3 regions of the Streptomyces laurentii genome follow, and region 1 is predicted to be linked to each of the others. Evidence: riboswitches for the same ligand, from Rfam matches in the RefSeq annotation. Region 1 holds a riboswitch; each other region holds the start of a gene.
The links. Region 1 has a riboswitch for cobalamin ahead of cobN (cobaltochelatase subunit CobN). Riboswitches for the same ligand answer to the same signal wherever they lie in the genome.

Region 1 (7,758 bases):
CCAGGCCCGAGCCACTGATCCTGGTCCAGCCGGAGCCGGGCGACGGGCGCCGGTAGACCCGGTAGCCGGCCAGGTCCATCTCCTTGTTGGCCGCCCAGCGCAGCGACGCGGCGTGGGCCGTCCGGTCGTAGGCGACGGACGCGCCGCTCGGGCCGTACGGCTTGACCTTGTCGACCGTCGCCGACGTCCTCGGCGTGTACGTGAACTTCACGTTGGCCACGCCCGTCCACGCGACGAAGTCGACGCGCAGGGAGTGCTTGCCGGCCGGGACGGTGAGGTTGACCGACTTCTTCTGGGTGGTGGAGACGTTCTTCCACAGGTCGATCTTGCGGACGCCGTCCAGGTAGACGCGGACGCCGTCCTGGGTCTCGGCGGCGAAGGTGAAGGGGCCTCCGGAGCCGAAGTCGCGGGTGAGCGACCAGCGGGCCGAGAAGTTGTCGTTGGGCAGGCTCACGCCGGCCGGGTGACCGGAACCGTAGTTCTCGGAGATCGCCGTGTCGCAGGCGGTCTTCTTCGGGGTGCCGCCGAAGGTGGTGTTGGCGAAGAACTGCACCTTCCACACCGGGGAGTTGCAGGTGACGGTCGCCGCGGCGGCGGGCGCGCCCGCGGCGGTGACGAGACCGCCGGCGGTGGCGAGGGTGACGAGGCCGGCCAGGGTGGCCGGGACTCTCGTCCGGATGCGCGTGTTCACAGGCGTGTGGGGCCCTTTCCGGGACCGTGAGAAACGAACGGACAGGAGGGGGCGTGGGGGTGGTGGTGCGGGGCGGCCGTCGGGGTGGGGCCCTTCGTACGGCTGCGCGGCCAGCGGAACGACTCTACCCGCCGCGATCACCCGTGCGGGTGGTTTATTCGGCCGCCCCACCACCCCCGGCGTCAGCCTGCGGGACCGCTCAGTACCGCCTCGGCGTCCACGTCAGCGTCCGCCCGTCGGCGCGCTCCGTGACCCGCGTCCGCGAGGAGCCGATCAGGAGGAGCGTGCGCATGTCGACCTCGGCCGGGTCCAGGGTCTTCAGGGTCAGCACGCGCACCGACTGCTCCGGCCCGCCGACGTCCCGGGCGACGACCACCGGGGTGTCCGGCGAGCGCACCTCCAGGAGCAGGTCGCGGGCGGCGGCGACCTGGTGGGTACGGGACTTGGAGCCCGGGTTGTAGAGGGCGAGGACCAGGTCGGCCTCGGCGGCGGCGCGCAGCCGGCCGGCGATGACGTCCCAGGACTTGAGGCGGTCGGAGAGGGAGATCGTCGCGTAGTCGTGGCCGAGCGGGGCGCCCGCGGCGGCGGCCGCGGCGTTGGCGGCGGTCACGCCCGGGAGGACCCGTACGGGGACGTCGGCGTACCGTTCCTCCGCCGCGACCTCCAGGACCGCCGTCGCCATCGCGAAGACGCCCGGGTCGCCGCCGGAGACGACCGCGACCCGCCGTCCGCGCCGGGCCAGGTCGAGGGCGAGCTCGGCGCGCTCGGACTCGACTTTGTTGTCGGACCCGTGCCGCCGCTGCCCGGGCCGCAGCACCGGCACCCGGTCGAGGTAGGTGGTGTAGCCGACGAGGTCGTCGGCGTGCACGAGCGCGCCGCGCGACTCGGGGGTGAGCCAGGGGGCGCCCGCCGGACCGGTGCCGACCACGACGACCTCGCCCCGGTCCCGTACCGGCGGCTGCTCGTCGATCCGTGAGGGCAGCACGGCGACGGAGAAGTACGGGACGGACGCCGGGTCGACGTCCGCGAGGCGCTCGGTGCGCTCGCCCGCCATGAACGCCCGTTCCACGTACCGGGCGTCGTCGAGCCGCCCGGCCCGCTCCAGGGCGCGGCGCACGGTGGGGAAGGTGCGGCCGAGCTTCATCACGACGGCCGAGTCGGCGCCCGCGAGGCGCGCGGTCAGCTCGTCCTCCGACAGGGTGCCGGGGATGATCGTCAGGGTCTCCTCGGCCTCGCACAGCGGCTCGCCGAGCCGGGCGGCGGCGGCGCTCACGGAGGTGACGCCGGGGATGACCGTGGTGTCGTAACGGTCCGCGAGCCGCTTGTGCATGTGCTGGTACGAGCCGTAGAACAGCGGGTCGCCCTCGGCGAGGACGGCGACCGTGCGGCCGGCGTCGAGGTGCGCGGCGAGGCGGGCCGCGGCCTCCTCGTAGAAGTCGTCGAGCGCGCCGCGGTAGCCGCCGGGGTGGTCGGTGGTCTCCACGGTGAGCGGGTACATCAGCCGCTCCTCGACGTGGTCGGGGCGCAGGTGCGGGGCGGCGATGGAACGGGCGATGGAACGGCCGTGCCGGGCCGAGTGGTACGCGACCACGTCGGCCTCCGCGATGGCCTTCACCGCCGCGAGCGTCAGCAGGTCGGGGTCGCCGGGGCCGAGCCCGACCCCGTACAGCTTGCCGGGAGCGACGGGGTGCCGGGGAGCGCTCATGCCTGGATCTCCGCTTCGTGCGCGAGGGCGTTGAGGGCGGCGGCCGTCATGGCGCTGCCGCCGCGCCGGCCCCGTACCACCAGGTAGTCGAGGCCGAGTTCGTTGGCGGCGAGGGCGTCCTTGGACTCCGCGGCGCCGATGAAGCCGACCGGGATGCCGAGCACGGCGGCGGGCTTCCCGGCGCCGTTCGCGACCATCTCCAGGAGGTGGAAGAGGGCGGTGGGCGCGTTGCCGACGGCGACGACCGCCCCTTCCAGGCGGTCCCGCCACAGCTCCAGGGCGGCGGCGGAACGCGTGGTGCCGAGTTCGGCGGCGAGGGCGGGCACGGCCGGGTCGGACAGACCGCACAGCACCTCGTTGCCGGCGGGCAGCCGCTTGCGGGTGACCCCGCTGGCGACCATCTGCGCGTCGCACAGGATGGGCGCCCCGGCGCGCAGCGCGGCGCGCGCGGCGGCGACCACGCCGGGCGAGTAGGCGAGGTCACGGACGAGGTCGGTCATGCCGCAGGCGTGGATCATGCGGACGGCGACCGTGGCGAGGTCGTCGGGCAGGCCCGCGAGATCCGCCGCGGCCTCGGCCCGGATCGTGGCGAAGGAGCGGCGGTAGATCTCCGCGCCGTCCTTCTCGTACTCGAACATCGTGGTGTTCTCGCTCATCTCGTAGGGAGGGCGCGGGCCGTGGCGACCGCGTCGGGCAGGGAGGTACGGGGGGTGGGGGCGCCGTCCACCAGGTACGCGCCGTCCCCGGTGGCGAGGACGTCGACCCAGGTGCCGTGCGGGTGCCCGCAGCGCCGGGCGCAGCCGGCGACGTGCACGGGAAGGCCGTCGGGGGGTGCGGGAAGGAGCCGGCCGGCGTCCGTCCGTACGTCGGCCAGGGACTTGGCGCAGCCGGGCAGTCCGGTGCAGGCGGTGACCCCGGCGCCGGGGGCGTCGGGGCGGGTGATCAGGCCGTACGAGGCGAGGCGCGCGAGCCGGCCGGCCTGAGCCTCGGTCGCGGACCCGGACCCGGACCCGGCCGTACCGGACACGGCCGTCCCGGATCCGGCCGTACCGGACACGGCCTCGGTCCCGGACACGCCCCCCGCCTCGGTCACGACCACCACCCCGCGCCACGGCGTCAGCCGGACCTCCGCCGCGGGCGACAGCGCCCGCAGCCGGGCTGCGGTCAGCCGGCCGAGCGGGGCGAGGACGGACAGGGCGCGCGGGCCGAGCGGGCCGGGCGCGGGCGGGGTGCCGAGGGGGAGCGGAGGCGGTACGGGGACGGGCTGCCCGCCCGTACCGCTCAGGTCGACCGCCCCTTCCGCCCCGGCGGGCCCGGCCGGCAGTTCGCGGACCCGCCAGGCCCCGTTGCCCGCCGCCGACGCGGCGTCGAGGAAGGCGAGGGCGGCGGCGAGCGCGGCCTGGGGCGCGTCGGCGGCGGTGATCCGCCGCGCCTGTCCGCCGACCCGGAGCAGGGCGGAATCGCCGCCCGGTTCTGCGATCAAGGTCACATCGCCGCCGAGTCCGGCGACATCGCCGCGCCCGTCGTCCAGAACGAACAGGAACCGTCCCGAAAGGGACGCGGCACGGGGCTCCGCGCAGAGCAGTCCGTCCAGTTCACGGGCCCAGGTGTGCACGTCGGCGTGGCCGTGTCCGTCGAGTCCGGCGGCCGGCGAGGCGACGAGGTTGCGCACCCGCTCGTGGGTCGGCGAGGGGAGCAGCCCGCCGCGTCCGAGACGGTCGGCGAGGACGGCTCCGCAGCCGTCCGGCAGACCGCGCAGCTCGACGTTTCCACGCGAGGTGATGCTCACGGCACCGTCCCCCAGCGACTCGGAAACGGAAGCGAGCAACTCGACTTGATGTTCCGTCAACTGCCCTGCTGGCAAGCGGAGTCGGGCGAGGAAACCATCGGCGGCGGCGTGCAACCGGAGCGCCCCGGGGCACGCGTCGCCACGGTCCCGTATGAGAGGTTCGCCCCGTTCAGGCGAGGTGTCGGGAGTGGGCGGCATGGCGGCGAGCATACCGACGAGCGATGGTCCGGCGACCGGGGGTGACGGGCGGCCCTCTCCCGCCGGCGGACGGCACGTTCTAGGATGCAGACCGGCATGGGGTCCCAGGACCCCGGGGAGGAAGCCCGGTGAGATTCCGGCGCGGTCCCGCCACTGTGAGCCGGCCCCGAGCCTCGGGTGTCCGGTGAGTCAGGAACTCCCGCCGTCCAACGACCACCCGGGGCGCGGACACCCCGAGGAAGGGCCCGAGCCTCGCCATGCTCGTTCTGCTGTCGCACTCCGACACCGACCTGCTCAGCGCCCGTGCGGCGAACGCCGCCGCCTCCTCCTCGGCGACGGACGCGGACACCGGCGGGACCGCCCCGGTCCCGTACCGCTTCGCGAACCCGTCCCGCCTCCCGCTCGGTGACCTCCCCGCGCTCCTCGACGGCGCCGGCCTGGTCGTCGTCCGCCTCCTCGGCGGGCTCCGCTCCTGGCAGGAGGGCCTCGACGCGGTCCTCGCCACCGGAAAGCCGATGGTCGTGCTGAGCGGCGAACAGGCCCCGGACGCCCAGCTCATGGCGGCCTCCACGGTGCCGGTCGGCGTCGCCACCGAGGCCCACGCGTACCTGGCGCACGGCGGTCCGGCCAACCTCGCCCAGCTGGCCCGCTTCCTCTCCGACACGGTCCTGCTCACCGGCCACGGCTTCGAGGCCCCGGCACCGGCACCCTCCTGGGGCGCCCTCGACCGCACCCCGGCCGCACCCCGGGATCCGGCCGCCCCGGTCATCGCGGTGCTCTACTACCGCGCCCACCACATGAGCGGCAACACCGCCTTCGTCGGCGCCCTCTGCGACGCCATCGAGGACGCGGGCGGCCGGCCGAAGCCGCTGTACGTGGCCTCGCTGCGGGCCCCCGAACCCGAACTCCTCGCCGCGCTCGGCGACGCCGACGCGATCGTCACCACCGTCCTCGCCGCGGGCGGCACCCGGCCCGCCGAAGCGCAGGCCGGCGGGGACGAGGAGGCGTGGGACGCGGGCGCGCTCGCCGCGCTCGACGTGCCCATCCTCCAGGCGCTCTGCCTGACCGGCTCCCGGGCGGCCTGGGAGGAGAACGACGAGGGCCTGTCGCCGCTGGACTCCGCGAGCCAGATCGCCGTCCCGGAGTTCGACGGCCGCCTGATCACCGTCCCGTTCTCGTTCAAGGAGATCGACGAGGACGGTCTGCCCGCGTACGTGGCGGACGCCGAACGCGCCGCCCGGGTCGCGGGCATCGCCCTCCGGCACGCCCGGCTGCGGCACATCCCGAACGCGCGCAAGAAGGTGGCCCTGGTCCTCTCCGCGTACCCGACCAAGCACTCCCGGATCGGCAACGCGGTCGGCCTCGACACCCCCGCCTCCGCCGTCGCGCTGCTGCGCCGGCTGATCGCCGAGGGGTACGACTTCGGGCCGGCCGAGGACATCCCGGGGCTGGTCTCCGGCGACGGCGACGAGCTGATCCGCGCGCTGATCGACGCGGGCGGCCACGACCAGGACTGGCTGACGGAGGAGCAGCTGGCCGCGAACCCGGTGCGGATCCCGGCCGCCGACTACCGCCGCTGGTACGCGGCGCTGCCGGCCGAACTGCGTGCCGGGGTGGAGGAGCACTGGGGCCCGGCGCCGGGCGAGATGTTCCTGGACCGCTCCCGCAACCCCGAGGGCGACATCGTGCTCGCCGCGCTGCGGCGCGGCAATCTGCTCATCCTCATCCAGCCGCCGCGCGGCTTCGGCGAGAACCCGATCGCGATCTACCACGACCCCGATCTGCCGCCCTCGCACCACTACCTCGCCGCCTACCGCTGGATCGCGGCGCGCGCCGACGACCACGGCTTCGGCGCCGACGCGATGATCCACCTCGGCAAGCACGGCAACCTGGAGTGGCTGCCCGGCAAGAACGCCGGCCTGTCCGCCGCCTGCGGTCCGGACGCGGCGCTCGGCGACCTGCCGCTGGTGTACCCGTTCCTGGTCAACGACCCGGGCGAGGGCACCCAGGCCAAGCGCCGCGCACACGCCACCCTCGTCGACCACCTCGTGCCGCCGATGGCCCGCGCCGACAGCTACGGCGACATCGCCCGCCTGGAGCAACTCCTCGACGAGTACGCCCAGATCAGCAGCATGGACCCGGCGAAGCTGCCCGCGATCCGCGCCCAGATCTGGACGCTGATCCAGGCCGCGAAGCTCGACCACGACCTGGGTCTCGCCGACCGCCCGGACGACGACGGCTTCGACGACTTCCTGCTGCACGTCGACGGCTGGCTGTGCGAGGTCAAGGACGCGCAGATCCGTGACGGCCTGCACGTCCTCGGCGGCGCGCCGACCGGGCCCGAGCGGGTCAACCTCGTCCTCTCCATCCTGCGCGCCCGCCAGATCTGGGGCGGTACGCAGGCGCTGCCCGGGCTGCGCGAGGCGCTCGGCCTGGACGAGTCGGCCACCGACCGGGCCCGTACCGACGACATCGAGGCGCGCGCCCGGCAGGTCGTCGAGGCCATGGAGGCCGCCGGCTGGTCGACCGAGGCGATCAGCCAGGCGGCCCGACTCGGCCTGGGGCAGCCGCCGATGGGCGGCGACTGGTACGCGCGACAGCTGGCACGGGTCTCGGAGGTGCTGCGCTTCGCCTGCGAGCAGGTCGTGCCCCGGCTGGCCGGCACCACCGACGAACTCACCCATGCCGTCCACGCGTTGAACGGCGGCTTCGTGCCCGCCGGCCCGTCCGGCTCACCGCTGCGCGGTCTGGTCAACGTGCTGCCGACCGGCCGCAACTTCTACTCCGTCGACCCCAAGGCCGTACCGTCCCGGCTCGCCTGGGAGACCGGCCAGGCCCTCGCCGACTCCCTCCTCACCCGCTACCGCGACGACAACGGCGACTGGCCCACCTCGGTCGGCCTGTCCCTGTGGGGTACGAGCGCGATGCGCACGGCGGGCGACGACGTCGCCGAGGCGCTGGCGCTGCTCGGCGTCCGGCCACTGTGGGACGACGCCTCGCGCCGCGTCCGCGGCCTGGAGCCGATCCCGCTCGCCGAGCTGGGCCGGCCCCGCGTCGACGTGACGCTGCGCATCTCCGGCTTCTTCCGCGACGCGTTCCCGCACGTCATCGGGCTGCTCGACGACGCCGTCCGGCTCGTCGCCGGCCTTGAGGACGAGTCCGCCGAGGACAACCACGTCCGCGCCCACGCCCAGGCCGACCTGGCCGAGCACGGCGACGAACGGCGCGCCACCACCCGTATCTTCGGCTCCCGGCCCGGCACCTACGGCGCGGGACTGCTCCAGCTCATCGACTCCCGCGACTGGCGCACCGACGCCGACCTCGCCGAGGTGTACACGGTGTGGGGCGGCTACGCGTACGGGCGCGGGCTCGAAG
Region 2 (7,758 bases), on a different contig from region 1:
GTGAGGACGATGGACCGGCCTATGCCCGCCAGGTCGGCGGCGACGCCCCCGAGCACCACGCCGATGATCATGAAGTTGACCATGAGCGCGTTGAGCAGGCCGACGCCACGGCCGCGCAGTTCCGCGGGCAGATCGCTCAGCAGGGTGTTGGCCACCGGCACCTGGAAGAGCCCCGAGCCGAGGCCCGCCACCAGACACCACACGAGTACCGCCGACACCCCCAGTCCGTCTCGCAGCCGCCCGGCGGGATCCAGGAGCAGCAGCGACACGGCGAACAACGCGATCGCCCCGATCAGCAGCCGCCGGTTGCCGGCTCGCCGTACCAGCGGCGGCCCGGCCAGCGCCCCGACGACCGATCCGGCGCCGAACGCCGCCTGCGCGAGGCCGTAGTCGAACGCCCCGAGGCGGAATCCGGACAGCAGCTGGGTGTTGAGGTTGGTGCTGAACAGGCCCAGCGCCAGCATGACCGGCACGAGCACGACGGAGAGGAAGCGCAGCGACGGCACGGCCATCACGCCGCCGAGCCCGACGCGCAGCGACCGCCCGTACGACTCGCGCGCGACGCCCGCCGCGGCCGGGACGGGCACCTCCTTCAGCACGGCCATGCCGAAGAGCAGCAGCGCGGAGATCACGAAGGTCGCCGCGTCGAGGACGAAGACCACCGGGACGCTGCCGAGGGCGAGCAGCACACCGCCCATGGCGGGGCCGACCAGGTTCAGGGTGTGGTTGGTCGACTGGAACAGCGCCACCGCCGTGGGGATGCTGTGGCCCCGCACGATCAGCGGCACCGCGCTGATCCGCGCCGTCTCGAAGACCGCCTTGCCGATGCCGCTCAGCAGGATCAGCGCCAGCAGCGGCAGCGGCGAGTCCCGGACGGCGATCATCAGCAGCGCCAGGACGGCCCGGACCAGGTCCGAGCCGACCATCAGGACCCGGGCCGGCACCCGGTCGGCCAGCGGGCCGACGAAGGCGCCGAGCACCCCGGACGGCAGCAACTGGGCGATGACGACGAGGGACACGTACAGGACGGGGTTCGACGTCCCGGTCGCCACCACGTAGATCAAGGTGATCTTGGTGATGGCGTCCCCGAGGAACGACGCCACGACCGCCAGCCAGTAGCGGAGGTACGTGCGGTCTTTGAGCAGTTCGAGCATGGGTGTCACCGTTCTGGTCCGTGCCCGGTCCGGCGGTCCGGCGCACGGCACGTCGTCGGGAGGTCCGCGAGCCCCGTGGGCGGAAGTCCCGCTGCCTGGTGGGGTGTCCACCGCGCCCCAGCATCACCGGACGGGGTACCGAGAGGGAAGCAAGATCGACAGGCCCCTTCGGGCCTTGGCCGAAAATGACCACCGAGGAGGGGAGCGTACGGGCCGCCCATCCCCCCGGCGGAACTCCCGATCGGCCGGTGACGGGCGGCGCCGGCCCCTGGGACGCCCGGCGCGTCCGACGACTCCGACGCCTCAGACGCGGAACAGGGACCCGATGAACTCCGCCAGCAGCCGCTCCTTCAGACGTGGTGGCAGCGCGTCCAGCAAGGCCAGCACCGGTGCCATCCGCGACGGCAGCCCTTGACCGTCAGCGCTGCCCAGGCCGGCGAAGGCCAGGAACCCGGCCACCTCTTCCGGGGTGAGCGTGTCGGGGTCGAGGCCCTCGGCCAGGTCCCTCAGCCCCGGATCCACCACGACCGGTTCGAGAGCCCGCGCCGCGGCGAGGGAGCCGGTGAGGTCGGCGAGGAGCGCGCCGACCCGGTCGACGGTCGCCGTAGTGAGCGTCAGGTGCAGATTGGGCGGCAGACCGTCGAAGGAGAGCTGGGGCTGGAGGTACCAGCCGCGCTCCCGCATCTCGTCGGCGACATGCAGCACCAGGCTCAGGTCCGGTTCGCCGCCGGGTCCGGACCGACCCGGCGGGGTGCCCGCGGGGTCCGGGGCGGTGGGCTCGGGGCATGGGCGTCGTCCCAGATGCTGGGAGGGGGAAGCCGCCTCCCCGAGGGTGCGACGATCAACTCGCCCACCGTAAGGGAGGGTTCGGGCCAGTCCTAGTGATCTGGTTGGGAGTTGGTTCGTCACCACATGAGTCGATTTCCGTACCAATTCGGGGGTCTGGCTGACGGGCGGCGCTTGGTTTCGGTCTGTTGTGGGTTGTGGGTTGTGGGTGACAACAGGCTGGAGCCGCTGGTCTTGAGTGAGGCCGAGCGGCAGCGACCGGACACGATCATCTGCCGGAAGCCGTCGCCGCGCAGGTGCACGGAGCCCGGCAGTCGCTCGGCCAGCAGTTGGGCCACGGTGGACTTCCCGGACGCCATGACACCCGTGACGAGCACGACTGCGGAACGGAGCTCGTGCACTGTTGACCCCCGTCCTGGTGCACCTGAATCAGAACAGCCGTGAAACACCTGGCCGGAACAGGTCTCACCACGAGATCAGATCCGTAATCGCCGGAGGCTTCACGTTGGTCACCCGTGGTGCCACGCTCGATGTACCGCGCCCCGCAGCGGAGTGGTCGTCACACTCGAATCAGGCCGAGGCCGACACGGGAACCATGCCGAGGGCCGGGACTCTTCCCCTCACGGCCGGACTCCCGGTGGTTTGGTAGCCTGTCGCCGCCGTGGTGTACGGGAAACCGGTTGAAAGCCGGTGCGGCCCTCGCCACTGTAGCTGCGGAGTTCCGCGGCCCTCGCTGACGGCTCCCGGAGCGGTCAGGGCCACTGGGTGGATCGGAGACGAGCCCCCGGGAAGGCCGGTCGTGAAGCGTTGATGCGGAAGCCAGGAGACCGGCCACGGCGCGACATGTTCCACGAGGGTTGGAGAACACGTGCCTGGGGGTCCCTTGCGCCCGTTTCGAAGTGAACGTTCCATACGCCCGGCGCGCCCCATGCGCTCCGGCCTTGCCGCTGCGGCACTCCTGCTCGTCGGGGCGCTCAGCGCCTGTACGGGTGCGCCCGCGGCCGACAAGCCCGCCGAGGCGGCCGGGAGCGGCCGTCGAGCGCCGGTGAGCGTGAGCAGTTGTGGCGTCACCACGACCGTGGCGGCACCACCGAGCCGGCTGGTCACCCTCAACCAGGGCGCCACCGAAGTGGCCCTGGCTCTCGGTCTGCAGAACCGGATGGCCGGAACGGCGTACCTCGACGACGCGGTCCCGGCGAAATGGAAGGCGGCCTACGAAGCCGTCCCGGTGCTTTCCAAGGAGTACCCGGCCAAGGAGAAGCTTCTCGCGGCGCGTCCGGATTTCCTCTACGCCTCCTACTCCAGCGCGTTCACCGACAAGGTGGCGGGCACACGGGCGGATCTGAGCTCCCAGGGCGTCGAGTCCTATCTGTCGCCGTTCGGCTGCGCCGACAGCAAGCAGGTGCCGCCGGCGTCCTTCCAGGCGGTCTGGGACGAACTGGGCGATATCGCCAAGGTCTTCGGTGTCGAACCACGAGCCGCCGCCATCCAGAAGGATCAGAAGCAGGAGCTCTCGGAACTCGCGGCCAAGGCGGCGGGCAAGGGCCTGAACGTGCTCTGGTACGACTCGGGCACGAAGACTCCGCTCGTCGGCGCCGGCCATGGCGGCCCCCAGCTCGTGCTTGACGCCGTCGGCGCCCACAACATCTTCGGCACCTTGCCCGGCGGCTGGAAGAGCGTGAGCTGGGAGCGGGTGGCCGCGGCGGACCCGGACGCCATCGTGCTTGCGGACGCCAGTTGGGACACCGCACAGGCCAAGATCGACTACCTGGATCACGACCCGGTACTGAGCAAGCTCAGCGCCGTCCGGAACCGTGCGTTCGTGGTCGTGCCCTTCTCCGAGTCGACGCCCGGCGTGCTGCTCGCCGGCGGTGCCGCCCGGGTTTCGGCCGGCCTCGGCAAGCTGCACCCGCGTTCATGACCGCGGCAGATCGTCCCGCCGCACGGCCCACAGGAGCGCGCCGCGCGGCGGCGGCCCTGGCCGTTGCCGTGTTCCTGCTGCTGGTCACCGTCCTGCTCGGCCTCGCCGTGGGATCGGTCCACGAGCCGCCGCGCATCGTGGCCGACGTCGTCCTGCGCCGGCTCGGCCTCGGCGACTCCCACGTCACGCTGCTGGACGACCAGATCATCTGGCAACTACGGCTGCCACGGGTCCTGGGAGCCGCCGCGACAGGCGCGGGACTCGCGGTCTGCGGCGCGGTGCTGCAGACCCTGACAGGGAACGACCTGGCCGACCCCTACCTGCTCGGGATCTCCAACGGCGCCGCCGTCGGCGCGGTCACCGTGATCGTCCTCGGCGTCGGAGTCTCCGGCGCCGCGGCGGTCAGCGCGCTCCCGGCTGCCGCCTTCGCCGGCGCCCTGATCGCCGTCGTCGTCGTGCTGGCACTGGCCGGGGCGCGCAGCCGGTCCCTGCCGGCCTCGCGGACCGTGCTGGCCGGCATCGCGGTGGGGCAGATATGCGGCGCGTACACCTCGTTCGTCGTGCTCGTCCTCGGCGACCGCAACGCCGCCCGCGGCGTCATGGAGTGGACGCTGGGCTCGGTGGCCGGGGTGCGGTGGCACACGGCCGTCTTCCTGACCGTGGTGACCGTCGTCGGTACGGTGTTCATGGTCGCGGCCGCCCGGGACCTGGACGCGTTCGCGTTCGGCGAGACCGCGGCCCGCTCCTTCGGCGTCCACGTCGAGCGTACCCGCTGGGCCCTGATCGCCACGGCCGCGCTGCTGACCGCGTGCCTGGTCGCCCACACCGGCGTCATCGGGTTCGTCGGCCTGGTGGTGCCGCACGTCGTCCGCCTGGTCTGCGGCCCGCGCCACGCCCTCCTGCTGCCCATGTCGGCGCTCCTCGGTGCGTCCCTGCTGGTGGGCAGTGACATCGTGGCGCGCTCGGTGCTCCCGGACCAGGAGATCCCGGTGGGCATCGTCACCGCCGGGCTCGGCGCGCCGTTCTTCGCATGGCTGCTGTGGCGCCAGGCAGGTACCAGGTCGGCCGCGGGGGGCCGGCCGTGATCGCCGCGAACCCGGTGGGGCTGGGTGCCGAAAGCGTCGGCGTGCGCGTCGACGGCGCTGCTTTGCTGACGGACGTGACCCTCGGCTTCGCCCCCGGCAGGACGACGGGCCTGCTCGGGCCGAACGGTGCCGGCAAGACGACGCTGCTGCGGGCTCTGGCCGGACTGCGCCGGCCGCAGACGGGCCGCGTCCTTCTGGACGGCGGCGACCTGTACGCCCTCTCGGTCCGCCGACGCGCGCGGCAGGTGGCCTTCATGGAACAGCAGGCCGACACCGCACTGCCGCTGACGGCCCGCCAGGTCATCGACCTGGGGCGCACGCCCCACCGCGGTCGCTGGCCCGTTCCGGCGGGCTCCGCGGCCGCCCACGAGCAGTCCGTACTCGCCGAGGCCGTCGCCGCCACCGACGTCGGCGGGCTGCTCGACAGAACCTGGTCGTCCCTCTCCGGCGGCGAGCGCCAGCGGGTCCAGCTCGCGCGGGCCCTGGTGCAGGAACCCGCGGTGCTCCTGCTGGACGAGCCCACCAACCATCTGGACCTGCGCTACCAGCTCGGCTTCCTGGAAACCGTACGCGGGCTCGGCATCACCACCGTCGCGGCCCTGCACGACCTCGAACTCGCCGCCGCCTACTGCAACGAGGTCGCCGTGCTGCTCGACGGCCGCCTGGTGGCCCACGGGCCCACCTCCGAGGTGCTCACCTCCTCCACGATCGCGCACGCCTACGGCGTCGACGCGACCGTGGAGCGGCACCCCCGGCACGACAGGCCTCACATCCGGTGGAACGGGCTGCTTCCCGAAAGGACCGAATCATGAGCCATGACCGTACGGAAGCTCCGTCGCAGCCCGTCGCAGGCCGTGCCACGGTCCTGGTCGGCATGTCCATCACCGAGGCCAATCGCCGGGACGAACTGCTCGCGGAGGCAGCGCCGTTGGGCGCCACGACGGCCTTCCTGCAGCAGGGCGAGCCTTCCCTGTCGGCCGAGCTGACCAGGCTGGCCGACGCGGGCACGGAGACCGCCGTCCTGATCGGGGTCCGCCTCGGAGCATCCGGTCCGGGCCACTCCTGGCTGCGGCGGATCGCGGCGCACTGGTGGCGGGAGCGCGCCGGCCACCGGCCCGCGCTGCTCGTGGCCACCCGGCTCGCCGAGTCGGCGGACGCCGTGACCGCGGCTGCGGCGTCCGTCAAACCGATCACCGGCGAGGAACCCGGCCTCACCTCTCCGGCCTGGGAAGAGGTCACCGGTCACCGGCACCAGGTCATGGTGTGCCGCGGCCCGCGCTGCACGGCCAAACGCGCGGACGACGCCCTGCGCTCGCTGGTGCGGCAGCTGGCGGAGCACGGGCTCGGCGACGACGACGTCCTCGTGGTGCAGACGGGTTGCCAGTTCCCCTGCAACCAGGCCCCGGTGATCAGCGTGCAGCCCGACGACGTCTGGTACGGGCATGTGGATCCGGTGACGATCACCACGATCGTGGCCGACCACCTCATCGGCGGCCGGCCGGTCGCGGCGCACCGCCTCCCACGGCGCAGGAAAGACCCGAGGAACCATGAGGAAGACTGATCCGCCCACTCAGTGAGTCAGTCTCACCGAGGGCGGTTGAGAGCTGGTACCGGGATGGCGTAGGTGAGTCCGGCGCTTTGAACACCGCCACCGGCAAGGTGATCACCATGCTGTCCACGCAACACCGGGCGGTGGACCTCCGCGACTTCCTCGACGAGATCGACCGGCAGACCGACGATGCCCTGGCGGTCCACGTGATCTGCGACAACCTCTCCGCCCACAAGGCGCCGGTCGTGCACAGGTGGCTGCTCGCACACCCCCGCTTCCAGCTCCACTTCACCCCCACCTACTCGTCATGGATCAACCAAGTCGAGCGATGGTTTGCCGAGCTGGAACGACGCTGCCTCGAACGCGGATTGTTCTGCTCCCTCGACGACCTCAAGACCGCCCTTGAGAACTGGATCAAAGCCTGGAACGACGACGCCCGGCCCTTCAAATGGACCAAAACTGCCGACCAGATCCTCGACCGCATCTGCCGCTACTGCTCACGAATCTCCGAACCGGGTCGCTAGGGGTGTGCGCGATCTTCCGATCGCGGACCCTCGGCGAGCGGGCGGGACGCCGAGCGGGCATCGCCGCGGGGAAGGGGGGGCGGACCGGCCGGGACCGGAGACCTGGGGAACTCTTTGCCGATGGCCGAGATCCGGCGGCGCCCTCCCGGCCGGGGGCCGATCGGCGCGTACACGCCGCGTAAAACCCGGCCGAAACGGTGGGGTGGCGAGTGCCGGCCGGGTGGCGGCCGAGTTGACCGCCGTGAGCGGGTGGCACACGCTCGACGTATAGGTGCTCCATACAACTGGTTTGTCGGGAGAGGCCGCCGGCGCCACGAAGCCACGGGCTGACAGGCGAGCGCGCCGCTTCCGGCGGGCGGGACCGGGAGGTAGCGCATGTGCGGCATCACCGGGTGGGTGTCGTTCGACCGTGATCTGCGGGCCGAGGTGGCGACGGTGGACGCGATGACGGAGACCATGGCGTGTCGGGGGCCGGACGACCGCGGCACCTGGATCGAGGGACCCGCCGCCCTCGGCCATCGCAGGCTCGCGATCATCGACCTGCCGGGCGGGCGTCAGCCGATGACGGCGCGGACCCCGGACGGCACCGTGGCGCTGGTCTATTCGGGCGAGGCGTACAACTTCACCGAACTGCGCCGGGAGCTGACCGACCGCGGGCACCGCTTCCGTACCCAGTCCGATACCGAGGTGGTCCTGCGCGCGTATCTCGAGTGGGGCGAGGAGCTCGCCGAGCGACTGA
Region 3 (7,758 bases), on a different contig from region 1:
AGGGCGTACGGCCAAGATGTCGCAGCACGGCACTGAGCAGGAGCAGGGACCGATGGGCGTGTACGCCGTCGACGACGAGGGCTTCATCGTCGACACCGAGGACACCGACGCCCGCGAGGCCGCCCACCGCGAGCGGGGCACCTCGCGCCCCATCACCGTCGTCGGCAACCCCGTGCTGCACCGGGAGTGCAAGGACGTCACCGAGTTCGGCGACGAGCTGGCGACGCTGATCGACGACATGTTCACCAGCCAGCGCACCGCCGAGGGCGTCGGCCTCGCCGCCAACCAGATCGGCGTCGACCTCAAGGTCTTCGTCTACGACTGCATGGACGACGAGGGCGTCCGGCACGTCGGCCACATGATCAACCCGGTCCTCGTCGACCTGCCGGCCGACCGCCGGATCCTGGACGACTCCAACGAGGGCTGCCTCTCCGTCCCGACCGCGTACGCCTCGCTGGCCCGCCCGGACTACGCCGAGGTGACCGGCCAGGACCTGCACGGCAACCCCATCAAGGTGCGCGGCACGGGCTACTTCGCCCGCTGCCTCCAGCACGAGACGGACCACCTGTACGGCTTCCTGTACATCGACAAGCTCTCCAAGCGCGACCGCAAGGACGCCCTGCGGCAGATGGCCGAGGGCACCCCGCGCTACCCGGTCGTCCCCAACGACTGACCCGCGCTTCCTCGCGTCCGTACGGCGCGGTGGACGGCCCAGCCGACCGCCGCGCCGCACGTGTACCAGAACAGGTCCGGCGCGTTGAACGACGTACCGAGGACGAGGCGCGCGAGCGTGCTGCGCGCGGCCAGCTCCGCCGGGACGTCCGTCAGCTGGAAGAACTCGACGGCGCACGAGAAGCCGAGGGCGACGCCCGCCGCCGTGACCGGCCGCACCCGGGGCGCGATCAGCACCACCAGGGTCAGGATCAGCACCGTATAGAGCGCGTCCCCCGCGTACTTGGCGACGACGCCCGAGCCCGCGGCCCTGATCCCCAGACCGGCGGCGACAGTGAGCAGCGCGGCGGCGCACGCCAGCAGCCGCGTCCGTAAGAAGATCCCCATGGCGGGCACCCTACGTGGCGGAAGGGCCGCCCCGTCGCGGAGCGGCCCCTCGGAGAAGCGGGATCAGAAGTCCTCGTCCAGGTCCACCGAACCCTCGACGGCGACCTGGTACGCCGACGGGCGGCGCTCGAAGAAGTTGGTCAGCTCCTGGACGCCCTGCAGCTCCATGAACGCGAACGGGTTCTCCGAGCCGTACACCGGCGCGAAGCCGAGCCGGGCCAGCCGCTGGTCGGCGACGCACTGCAGGTACTCGCGCATGGACTCGGTGTTCATGCCCGGCAGACCGTCGCCGCACAGGTCGCGGCCGAACTGGAGCTCCGCCTCGACGGCCTCCCGCAGCATCGCGGTGACCTGCGCCTGGAGCTCGTCGTCGAAGAGCTCGGGCTCCTCCTTGCGGACGGTGTCCACGACCTCGAAGGCGAAGCTCATGTGCATCGTCTCGTCCCGGAACACCCAGTTGGTGCCGGTGGCCAGACCGTGCAGCAGGCCGCGCGAGCGGAACCAGTAGACGTACGCGAACGCGCCGTAGAAGAACAGGCCCTCGATGCAGGCGGCGAAGCAGATCAGGTTGAGCAGGAAACGGCGGCGGTCGGCCTGGGTCTCCAGCCGGTCGATCTTCTCGACCGAATCCATCCATTTAAAACAGAACTGGGCCTTGTCACGGATCGACGGGATGTTCTCGACGGCCGCGAAGGCGGCGGCGCGCTCCGCCGGATCGGGGAGGTAGGTGTCGAGCAGCGTCAGATAGAACTGGACGTGCACGGCCTCCTCGAAGAGCTGGCGCGAGAGGTAGAGCCGCGCCTCCGGGGAGTTGATGTGCTTGTAGAGCGTCAGGACGAGGTTGTTGGACACGATCGAGTCGCCGGTCGCGAAGAAGGCGACGAGGCGGCCGATCATGTGCTGCTCGCCCGGGGACAGCTTGGCGAGGTCGGACACGTCGGAGTGGAGGTCGACCTCCTCCACGGTCCAGGTGTTCTTGATGGCGTCGCGGTAGCGCTCGTAGAAGTCCGGGTAGCGCATCGGACGCAGGGTCAGTTCGAAGCCCGGGTCGAGCAGGTTCTTCTGGGTGTCGGACATTACTGGCAGGCCTCGCAGGACTCGGGGTTCTCAAGGGAGCAGGCGATGGCGTCCGCGTCGGGCGCCTGCGCCTGCGCGGGCACGGGGGTGGTGGCGCGCGCGGCGCGGGCGATCCGGGTGGCCGGCCGGGACCGCAGGTAGTACGTGGTCTTCAGACCCTGCTTCCAGGCATAGGCGTACATCGACGACAGCTTGCCGATGGTCGGCGTCTCCATGAACAGGTTCAGTGACTGCGCCTGGTCCAGGAACGGGGTGCGGGCCGCCGCCATGTCGATCAGACCGCGCTGCGGGATCTCCCAGGCCGTCCGGTACAGCGCGCGCGTCTCGGCCGGCACCCAGGCGAAGTCCTGCACCGAGCCCGACGACTCGCGCAGCGCCTCCCGGGTCTCGGCGTCCCACACGCCCAGCCGCTTCAGCTCGTCCACCAGGTACGCGTTGACCTGGAGGAACTCGCCGGACAGGGTCTCGCGCTTGAACAGGTTGGAGACCTGCGGCTCGATGCACTCGTAGACACCGGCGATCGAGGCGATCGTCGCGGTCGGCGCGATGGCGAGCAGCAGGCTGTTGCGCATGCCGACGGCGGCGATCCGGGCGCGCAGCGCGGCCCAGCGCTCCGGCCAGGTCAGCTCCACGTCGTAGTGGTCCGGGTGCAGGACACCGCGGGCCGTACGGGTGCGGTCCCAGGCCGGCAGCGGGCCGTGGCGCTCGGCGAGGTCGGCGGACGCCTCGTACGCGGCGAGCATGATCCGCTCGGCGATCCGGGTGGAAAGCGCCCGCGCCTCGGCCGAGTCGAACGGCAGCCGCAGCCGGAAGAACACGTCCTGGAGGCCCATGGCGCCCAGACCCACCGGCCGCCAGGTCGCGTTGGAGCGGCCGGCCTGCTCGGTCGGGTAGAAGTTGATGTCGACGACCCGGTCGAGGAAGGTGACGGCGGTACGGACGGTCGCGTCGAGCCGCTCCCAGTCCAGCTCGCCGGCCTCGGTGTCGACGAAGGCGCCCAGGTTGACCGAGCCGAGGTTGCACACCGCGGTCTCGCCGTCGTCCGTGACCTCGATGATCTCGGTGCAGAGGTTCGAGGAGTGGACGACCGCGCCGGGCTCGGCGGTCTGGTTCGCGGTCCGGTTGGCGGCGTCCTTGAACGTCATCCAGCCGTTGCCGGTCTGCGCGAGGGTGCGCATCATCCGGCCGTACAGCTCGCGGGCCGGCAGCGTCTTGCGGGCCAGGCCCGCCGCCTCGGCCGCGCGGTAGGCGGCGTCGAACTCCGCGCCGTACAGGTCGACCAGCTCGGGCACGTCGGCCGGCGAGAACAGCGACCAGTCGGCGTCCGCGTTCACCCGGCGCATGAACTCGTCCGGGATCCAGTGCGCCAGGTTCAGGTTGTGGGTGCGCCGGGCGTCCTCGCCCGTGTTGTCGCGCAGCTCCAGGAACTCCTCGACGTCCGCGTGCCAGGTCTCCAGGTAGACGGCGGCGGCGCCCTTGCGCCGGCCGCCCTGGTTCACCGCGGCGACCGAGGCGTCCAGCGTCTTCAGGAACGGGACGATGCCGTTGGAGTGCCCGTTGGTGCCGCGGATCAGCGAACCGCGGGCGCGGATCCGGGAGTACGCGAGGCCGATGCCGCCCGCGTGCTTCGACAGGCGCGCCACCTGGTGGTAGCGGTCGTAGATGGAGTCCAGCTCGTCCTTCGGGGAGTCGAGGAGGTAGCAGGACGACATCTGCGGGTGGCGGGTGCCGGAGTTGAAGAGGGTGGGGGAGGACGGCAGGTAGTCGAGCCGGCTCATCAGCCCGTACAGCGCCGCGACCTCGTCCAGGGCGCGCACGCTGTCGTCCTCGGCGAGACCGGCGGCGACGCGCAGCATGAAGTGCTGCGGCGTCTCGACGACCTTGCGGGTGATCGGGTGGCGCAGCAGATAGCGGGAGTAGAGGGTGCGCAGGCCGAAGTAGCCGAAGCGGTCGTCGGCGGCCGCGTCGATGGTCAGGTCCAGCCGGGCCGCGTGCCGGGTGACGAACGCGGCGGTGCGGTCGGCGATCAGGCCCTCGCGGTGACCGGTGGCGACGGAGGCGGAGAAGGAGACCGCGCCCTGCCCGGCCGCCTCCTCGGCGATGGTCAGGGTGAGCAGCCGGGCGGCGAGCCGGGAGTACGCCGGGTCCTCGGCGATCAGCCCCGCGGCCGCCTCGGTCGCGAGCTCGCGCAGCTCCGCCGTGTCCGAGCCGGGATGCCGGCCGCGCAGCGCGGCGGCGGCGACCCGGCCGGGGTCGGTGTCGGGGAGGTCGGCGGTGAGATCGGTCAGGATCCGCAGCAGCGCGGTTCCCGGGCCGTCGGTCTCGGCCGCCTGGTCCGCGGATGATGGGGCCGAAGCCGGATCTGCGGGCGCGATGGTCACTGGGGGGCTCTCCCTCGCTCGGCTCGGGGCCACGGCGGGGGAACGGGGACGTGCGGGGGCCGGGAGGATACGCACGGCGCGCCGCGTCCACCGGCCCACTCCGCGAGGCCCGGACGTCTGTGGCACCCGGAACGGACGGACCGGGCGCGCTGTCGGCAGGTCCTCGGACTTTCCTTCCTGCATAAGCGCACGAAGTACACCGTTGCGGGACAGTTCCGGACTTCCACCGGATTCCCCTGCGACGACAGCGAGATGAGCATACATGTGGGGGGCACCGCTCATGGCACCCCCCACATGTTGTGTGTCGGGCGCTTCCGTCCCTTGTGTCCTACGGCGTGTTCCCGAGCTCCAGGGCGTAGGCGAGCAGCGTGAAGTCCACCCCCGGGAGGGGCTGCCAGTCGCGTTCCGGGGCGCGGACGAAGCCCACGCGCGCGTAGATCCGGTGCGCCCCGGCCATCGACTGCTGGGTGGACAGGACGATCCGCGCGCAGCCCGGGACGGCCCGCGCGCGCTCGACGCACGCCCGTACGAGCGCCTCGCCGACGCCCCGGCCGCGGCCCTCGTGGCCGACGGCCAGCATCCGGAACTCGGCCTCGTCCGGGCCGGCTATGTCCGCCCACTTCCCGTCGCCGGTGGTGAAGGTCACCCCGCCGAGGACCGTCCCCGCCTCGTCGGCCGCGACGAGCACCTCCGCGTCGGCGGCGCGCCCGGCCACGTCGCGCAGCAGGTGCGCGTACTCGTCGTCCTCGCCGAACGCGAGGAAACCGTCGTCGCGGTAGGCCCGTACGGTGATCTCGCCGAGTGTCTCGTAGTCGTCGGGTCGTGCGGTCCTGATCGTGAAGTCCATGCGGCGCATTCTGCCGAGGATCAGCCGCCCACGCCCACGCTGTTGTCGGGCGCTCCGTCGCCCACGGGCGGCAGGTCGCCGCGCTCGACGGGCTGCCGGCCGCCGGCCGGCTTCTCGGGCAGGACGCCGTCCAGTTCGCGGTCGTCGGCGCGGTGCGCGTGCTCGGCGGCGGCGCGCAGCAGGTCCTTGCGGACGGTGGGCGGGGCGCCGACCTCGATGCGTACGCCGCCCTCGGCGCGGATGTACGTGTGCCGTTCGGCGGAGACGCGGTACCAGCCGGGCTTCTCCGCCGTACAGCGGTCGCCCCGCGAGGTGGCGGCGCACTCCTTGTCGCCGAAGGTGCCGCGTTCGGCGGTGAGCGTGATCTGGGTGCCGTCCGGGGCGACGTACGTGGCCTGGAAGCCGTCGTCGCCGACGACCCCGGCCGACTGGCGGGCGAGGGTGAAGCCGTCGGCCTCGGTGACGTACACGTGCTTCGGGTCCACCTGCGCGTACCGGGCGCGCTCCTCCAGCTCGGCCCTCGGCGGCGCACCGGGCGTCGGGGTGCCGGTCGCCTGGCCGGCCGGGTCACCGGCGGTGGTGCCGGTCTCGGTGCCGCAGCCGGCGAGGGCCAGGCTCAGGGGCACGAGCAGCAGACAGCAGGCGGATATCGCACGGGAGTTCATCCACCCATCCTCGCCCGGGAAACGACGGGGCCGCCGGGGTTCCCCCGAAGGGAAGGCCCGGCGGCCCGTGGTACGTCAGGTCGGAGCGTACCGAGGTCGGAGCGTGCTCGGGTCGGAGCGGCGGAGGGTCAGTGCCCGGCGGCGCCGACCTTCGGCAGCTCGGTGACGACACCCTTGTCGCCCGCGTCCGCCGTGTAGTCCTCCGGCGAGGTCTCGTCGACCCCGTCGGGCGTCCCGACGGCGCGCAGCACGAGGGTGAGGACGACGGTGACGAGCACGTTGAGCACGAAGGCGGTGAGGCCGATGTAGCCGATCTCGCCGATGCCCGGGATCTCCGCGGACGAGCCGCCGAAGTGCTTCTGCGTGGGGCTCGCCACCCCGTACGCCGCGGCCGTGCCGTAGATCATGCCGACGCCCCAGCCGACGAGCAGCGCCCAGCGGTGGAACCAGCGGGTGAACAGACCGCCGACCAGGGCCGGGAAGGTCTGCAGGATCCAGATGCCGCCGAGCAGCTGGAAGTTGATGGCGACGGTCTTGTCCATGGTGAGGACGAAGACCAGGGCGCCGACCTTCACCAGGAGCGAGACCAGCTTGGAGACCTTGGTCTCCTGTTCCGGTGTCGCGTCCGGCTTGATGAAGTCCTTGTAGATGTTGCGGGTGAAGAGGTTGGCCGCGGCGATCGACATGATCGCGGCCGGGACCAGCGCGCCGATGCCGATCGCGGCGAAGGCCACGCCCGCGAACCAGGACGGGAACATGTCCTCGAAGAGCTGCGGGATGGCGAGCTGACCGTTGCTCACCTTCACCCCGGCGGCGATCGCCATGAAGCCGAGCAGCGCGAGCAGGCCCAGCATCAGCGAGTACAGCGGCAGGATGGTGGTGTTGCGGCGGATCACCTCGCGGCTCTTGGAGGAGAGCGTCGCGGTGATCGAGTGCGGGTACATGAACAGCGCGAGCGCCGAGCCGAGCGCCAGGGTGGCGTAGGTCCACTGGCCGGCCTCGCCGGGCGCGAGGGCGCCCTTCGGCTTGCCGGTGGCCGGGTTGACGGCGGAGAACGCCTCGCCGGACTTGGCGAAGATCTCGTCGAAGCCGCCCAGCTTGATCGGGATGTAGATGATCGCCACCGCGATGACGATGTAGATCAGGGTGTCCTTGACGAACGCGATCAGCGCGGGCGCCCGCAGGCCGGACGAGTAGGTGTACGCGGCCAGCACGCCGAAGGCGATGAGCAGCGGCAGGTCCTTGACGAACCAGTTGGTGTCCTCGCCGCCGCCGACGCCCATCACGTCCAGGACGGCCTGGATGCCGACGAGCTGGAGCGCGATGTACGGCATGGTGGCGAGGATGCCGGTGACGGCGACCGCCAGCGACAGGCCACGGGAACCGAACCGGCCGCGGACGAAGTCCGAGGTGGTGACGTAGCCGTGCTTGTGGGACACCGACCACAGGCGGGGCAGGAAGGTGAAGATCAGCGGGTAGACCAGGATGGTGTACGGCACGGCGAAGAAGCCGGACGCGCCCGCCGCGTAGATGGCCGCCGGGACGGCGACGAAGGTGTACGCGGTGTAGAGGTCGCCGCCGAGCAGGAACCAGGTGACCCAGGTGCCGAACGAGCGGCCGCCCAGGCCCCATTCGTCGAGGCTCTGCTCGTTCTCGGCCCGGCGCCACTTGGCCGCCAGGAAGCCCATGACCGTGACGGCCAGGAAGAAGAAGATGAAGACGCCGAGCG

Region 2: another riboswitch for cobalamin. It lies ahead of ABZ693_RS08820 (ABC transporter substrate-binding protein); the one in region 1 lies ahead of cobN (cobaltochelatase subunit CobN).
Region 3: another riboswitch for cobalamin. It lies ahead of ABZ693_RS00520 (ribonucleoside-diphosphate reductase subunit alpha); the one in region 1 lies ahead of cobN (cobaltochelatase subunit CobN).

Annotation. Positions count from the first base shown of each region.
Region 1 covers NZ_JBEYHT010000077.1:1,415-9,172, forward strand. Annotated here, with positions in the region: gene ABZ693_RS31925 (fibronectin type III domain-containing protein) at 1-691, opposite strand, end outside; gene ABZ693_RS31930 (precorrin-2 C(20)-methyltransferase) at 891-2,396, opposite strand; gene ABZ693_RS31935 (precorrin-8X methylmutase) at 2,393-3,052, opposite strand; gene ABZ693_RS31940 (ferredoxin-like domain-containing protein) at 3,049-4,395, opposite strand; cobalamin riboswitch at 4,459-4,604, shown strand; gene cobN (cobaltochelatase subunit CobN) at 4,641-7,758, shown strand, end outside.
Region 2 covers NZ_JBEYHT010000009.1:144,168-151,925, reverse strand. Annotated here, with positions in the region: gene ABZ693_RS08835 (MFS transporter) at 1-1,154, opposite strand, end outside; partial or broken gene ABZ693_RS08830 (aspartate aminotransferase family protein) at 1,458-1,892, opposite strand; partial or broken gene ABZ693_RS08825 (phosphotransferase) at 2,195-2,299, opposite strand; cobalamin riboswitch at 2,586-2,789, shown strand; gene ABZ693_RS08820 (ABC transporter substrate-binding protein) at 2,869-3,861, shown strand; gene ABZ693_RS08815 (FecCD family ABC transporter permease) at 3,858-4,946, shown strand; gene ABZ693_RS08810 (ABC transporter ATP-binding protein) at 4,943-5,758, shown strand; gene ABZ693_RS08805 ((2Fe-2S) ferredoxin domain-containing protein) at 5,755-6,507, shown strand; gene ABZ693_RS08800 (IS630 family transposase) at 6,504-7,019, shown strand; gene asnB (asparagine synthase (glutamine-hydrolyzing)) at 7,395-7,758, shown strand, end outside.
Region 3 covers NZ_JBEYHT010000001.1:108,335-116,092, forward strand. Annotated here, with positions in the region: gene def (peptide deformylase) at 53-673, shown strand; gene ABZ693_RS00510 (ribosomal maturation YjgA family protein) at 649-1,059, opposite strand; gene ABZ693_RS00515 (ribonucleotide-diphosphate reductase subunit beta) at 1,123-2,136, opposite strand; gene ABZ693_RS00520 (ribonucleoside-diphosphate reductase subunit alpha) at 2,136-4,517, opposite strand; adenosylcobalamin-variant (AdoCbl-variant) riboswitch at 4,667-4,765, opposite strand; gene ABZ693_RS00525 (GNAT family N-acetyltransferase) at 4,846-5,364, opposite strand; gene ABZ693_RS00530 (hypothetical protein) at 5,385-6,029, opposite strand; gene mctP (monocarboxylate uptake permease MctP) at 6,158-7,758, opposite strand, start outside.